2 regions of the Comamonas sp. A7-5 genome follow, and region 2 is predicted to be linked to the other one. Evidence: predicted binding sites of a transcription regulator. Region 2 holds the regulator's gene; the other holds the start of a gene.
What was found. Region 2 encodes FNR, which switches genes on or off when oxygen is low (the NO sensors DNR and NnrR bind a similar motif). Its sites were predicted from a motif close to TTGATNNNNATCAA; they were not measured.
Positions count from the first base shown of each region.

Region 1: a site for FNR is predicted at 1,064-1,077, ahead of cydD (thiol reductant ABC exporter subunit CydD). Genes of this name have one in related genera too.

Region 1 is NZ_JBCPWO010000020.1:1,820-4,021, forward strand. Features, by position in the region: gene AAIL67_RS22450 (nitronate monooxygenase family protein) at 1-939, shown strand, start outside; gene cydD (thiol reductant ABC exporter subunit CydD) at 1,180-2,202, shown strand, end outside.
Region 2 is NZ_JBCPWO010000001.1:435,242-437,443, forward strand. Features, by position in the region: gene hemN (oxygen-independent coproporphyrinogen III oxidase) at 1-493, opposite strand, end outside; gene fnr (fumarate/nitrate reduction transcriptional regulator Fnr) at 762-1,484, shown strand; gene AAIL67_RS01970 (hypothetical protein) at 1,548-1,811, opposite strand; gene AAIL67_RS01975 (FixH family protein) at 2,069-2,202, opposite strand, start outside.

The sequences.
Region 1 (2,202 bases), on a different contig from region 2:
GCCCTCAAAAAGCTGGCTCTGCCTGTCATCGGCTCGCCGCTTTTCATCATCAGCAATCCCAAGCTTGTCATCGAGCAGTGCAAGGCCGGTATCGTCGGCTCCATGCCTTCTCTCAATGCCCGCCCGGCCGAGCAGCTGGAGGACTGGCTGGCAGAGATCACCGAGACTCTGGCGGCCTGGGACAAGGCACATCCCGATCGCCCTTCTGCACCATTCGCCATCAATCAGATCGTGCACAAGAGCAATGACCGTCTGGAGCACGACATGCAGGTCTGCGCCAAGTACAAGGTGCCCATCATCATCACCAGCCTGGGTGCGCGTGAAGATGTGAATCAGGCCGTGCATGGCTGGGGCGGTGTGGTGCTGCACGACATCATCAACAACAAGTTTGCTCGCAAGGCCATTGAAAAAGGTGCCGATGGCCTGATCGCCGTGGCAGCCGGTGCTGGCGGCCATGCGGGTGTGAAGAGTCCATTTGCCCTGGTGCAGGAAATTCGCCAATGGTTTGACGGCCCTTTGGCGCTGTCCGGCTCGATTGCCACGGGTGGCTCGATTCTGGCGGCCCAGGCCATGGGGGCGGACTTTGCCTATATCGGATCGGCCTTCATTGCCACCGACGAGGCGCGCGCCGTAGAAGCCTACAAGCAGGCGATCGTCGAGGGCAGCTCCGACGACGTGGTCTACAGCAATCTGTTCACAGGCGTGCATGGCAACTATCTGGCACCTTCGATTCGTGCGGCCGGTCTGGATCCGGAAAACCTGCCCGAATCAGACCCCAGCAAGATGAATTTTGGCGGTGGTGCGCAAAAGGCCTGGAAAGATATCTGGGGTTGTGGCCAGGGTATCGGTGCCATTGACAAGGTGCAGTCCACGGCGGAGCTGGTGGCTCGCCTCAAGCGTGAGTACGCCGAAGCCAAGGCAAGCCTGCTGGTTGCCTGAGGCAGTTCACTATCTTCTGTGCCAACGGCGTCTTCGGACGCCGTTTTTTATGGGCGGCTTGCTCGCTTGATGTTGCTCAAGCACGACTTGTGCAAGGGTTAACCCTTGTTAAATCGCTTCGGAGTTGATGCGTATCAATGTAGGCCTGGTCCTGCAATTGGCTTTTGCATATCAAGTCATGATGATTGTCAAAAGAAGAGTAGTATTCCGTTAATTTCAGTAAATACTGAAAATTGAGAAATGCAACACACCCCTTCTTCATCCACCGACAACCAGGTCGATACAGCACATGCTGAGTTGGCGAGCGTCATCCGTCGCCCTAGCGCGGGAGCTGTGTGGCAGGTGTTTGCCGGGCTGATATGGCTGCCGCAGGCAGCCTTGCTGGCCTGGGCTGTGCAACTCATGGCCAACGGTCAGGGCATGGCGGCCGTCTGGCCCATGGCTGCTGGCGTGTTGTTGCTGGGCTTGCTGCGAGCCTGGGCAGAAGGCCATGGAGGCATGCTGGCTAACCGTGCAGCGCGCGCGCAGCTCAGCAGCTTGCGCGCCCGGGTGGCGCAGTCGCTGGCTCAGACATCGCCGCTGGACAAGAGCCGCCCAGCTTCCGGCCAGGCGGCTAGCGCCATGGCCGAGCAGGCCGAGGCCATTGTTCCGTGGCTGGCGCGTTACCAGAGCGCGATGTGGCGTGTGCGTCTGCTGCCCTTGGTGATTTTGGCTGCCGTGGCCTTGCAGTCATGGGTCGCTGCTCTGATTTTGATGGTTGCCGCGCCGCTGATTCCGCTTTTCATGGCGATCGTGGGCTGGCGTGCCAAGGCGGGCAGCGAAGAGCAGATGCTGCAGCTCGGTCATATGAACGCTTTCTTGCTGGACCGCCTGCGTGGCCTGAGCACGCTACGTGCACTGCATGCCGTGGAGCTGACGGGCCAGCGGCTGCGTGACCATGCCGAAGACCTGCGCACCCGCACCATGCGCGTGCTGCGCATTGCCTTTCTGTCTTCTGCGGTGCTGGAGCTTTTCTCGGCACTGGGTGTGGCCATGGTGGCCGTCTATATAGGTTTTCACCTGCTGGGCACGCTGAATTTCGGCGCCTGGGGCGACAAGCTCGGTCTGGGCCAGGCCATGTTCGTGCTGCTGCTGGCGCCGGCATTTTTCGAGCCTTTGCGCGATCTCTCGGCCGTCTGGCATGACAGAGCCGCAGGCGAGGCCGCACTGCAGACCTTGCAGAGCATGCAGGCGCAGTCCATGCAGATTGTCGGTGCACAACAT
Region 2 (2,202 bases):
TGTCCTTGAGAGCTCTCAGCCGCTCGTTGCTGACGGTGCGCGGATCGACCTCGATGGAGTACTCGCCCGCGGGATCCAGCTTGAAATGTTCACGCATCAAAACCATCAGCTGCTGCAACTCGGCATCGCTGAAAAAGGTCGGTGTGCCTCCGCCCAGATGCAGCTGGCTTACGAGCTGACCTTTGCCGCAATGCTCGGTATGCATGGCCAGCTCGCGGCTCAGGTAGTCCAGATACTCGGCAGCCTTCTCGTGATGCTTGGTCACGATCTTGTTGCAGGCGCAGTAATAGCAAAGCGACTCACAGAACGGCACATGCACATAAACGGACAGGGGCAAAGCACGCGAGCCAGAATGCGTCTTGCGCTGCTTGAGTGCCAGTATGTAGTCGTCTGCACCAAAAGCCTCAACAAAACGGTCGGCTGTTGGGAACGATGTGTAGCGTGGGCCGGGGATATCAAAGCGGCTCAGCAACTCAGGCGTGACTGCGGTCATAACTGGGAGTTAGGGTGCGCCCACACTCTGTATAGAGCAGATTTCAATGGAAATCAGATCCTGAAAATCATGCCCAAAATAGGCAAAAGCGCATGTTTTTGAACGAATACAGGCAATGTGCCCCAAGGCAATCACCCTGTCCTTGATGAAAATCAAGAGACCTCAAGGCAAGTGCTGCGACAATTTGATCCATCTCATCTTCAACCACGAGGTCAATGACCAGCGCGACTCTCCACTCTGTGTCTGTCTGCGCCGTTGCAAAAAGCCCATGAATCTTCAGACCATCAAAGCATCCTGCTCCAACTGCAATCTGCGTGAACTGTGCATGCCCATGGGCCTGGACGATGAACAAATGGAGCGCATTGACGAGATTGTGGCCACGCGCCGCAAGGTCAAGCGCGGCGGGCTGCTGTTTCGCAATGGCGAAGAGTTCACCTCTCTGTATGCCATTCGAACCGGCTTCTTCAAGACCAGCGTGGCCACCGAAGACGGACGCGATCAGGTCACAGGCTTTCAGATGGCTGGCGAAATCATTGGTCTGGACGGCATCGTCAACGACCACCACACTTGTGATGCCGTGGCCCTGGAAGATGCCGAGGTCTGTGTCATGCCGTTTGACAAACTGGAGCAGCTCTCGCGCGAGGTCACGGCCCTGCAAAACCATGTGCACAAGGTCATGAGCCGCGAAATCGTGCGTGAGCATGGCGTGATGCTGCTGCTGGGCAGCATGCGTGCCGAAGAGCGCCTGGCGGCCTTTGTGTTGAACCTGGTCCAGCGCCTGTCGGCACGCGGCTTTTCCAAGTCGGAACTGGTGCTGCGCATGACGCGCGAAGAAATCGGCAGTTACCTGGGCCTCAAGCTCGAGACCGTGAGCCGCACCTTCTCCAAATTTGCAGAGGAAGGCATCGTGGAAGTCAAGCAGCGCCACCTGCGCATCCTGGATACCGAGGCGCTCAAACGCATCGTCAACAGCCAGCAATGCCAGAGCTGAACCGATTCGACAGACACTCTCAAGACAAAGCCCGCGGACAGCGGGCTTTTTTATCTGTGCGAATTAATCGGGCAGAGGCTCGGAAACGATGCCGCCATTGAGATCGCTGACGGAGCGCCCCAGCATCACCGTCATCGCACCTCCAATCAGCGTCACGACCCAGAAGGCAAAAAAAGCGACCGTATAGATGGCCTGGCGCGACCAGTCCAGTGGGGAGCCCAGCCAGTGCACATCCAGCGGGTCCACAAAGGCAAAAACCACCATCTCCATGATTGCCGCCGCCAGAAAGGCCGGCCAGACAATCCACATCCAGCGTCGAGCATCCATCCTGATTCTCCTTGGGCTGTGGGCTTGATCATATTTTGCACAACAGTGGTGACCGTTCATGCAGGACTGCGGGCATGCACCGTGGCGGGAAACCCTGAATTACTCTCTTTTCAGTAGCACCCTTCTCAATCCGAATATCAAAAAACCATTTACTTCTACATCAACGTTAGACGGTGCATGCGCAACACGCTCTGATTTTGATATCGGCAACAAAAAAGGCCGCAAAAGCGACCTTGGCGAAGCAAGCGCCGGAGCGCTCAGCGATCCAGCGGATGATCCTTGGCTGGCGTGGCCGCATGATTGCGGCCGGTGACTGCTGGGGCCAGGCTTTTTTCACTTTCGCTCAGGCGCTGGTTGATTTCCATGCCATGGCGGTAGTAGTCGGGGTCAA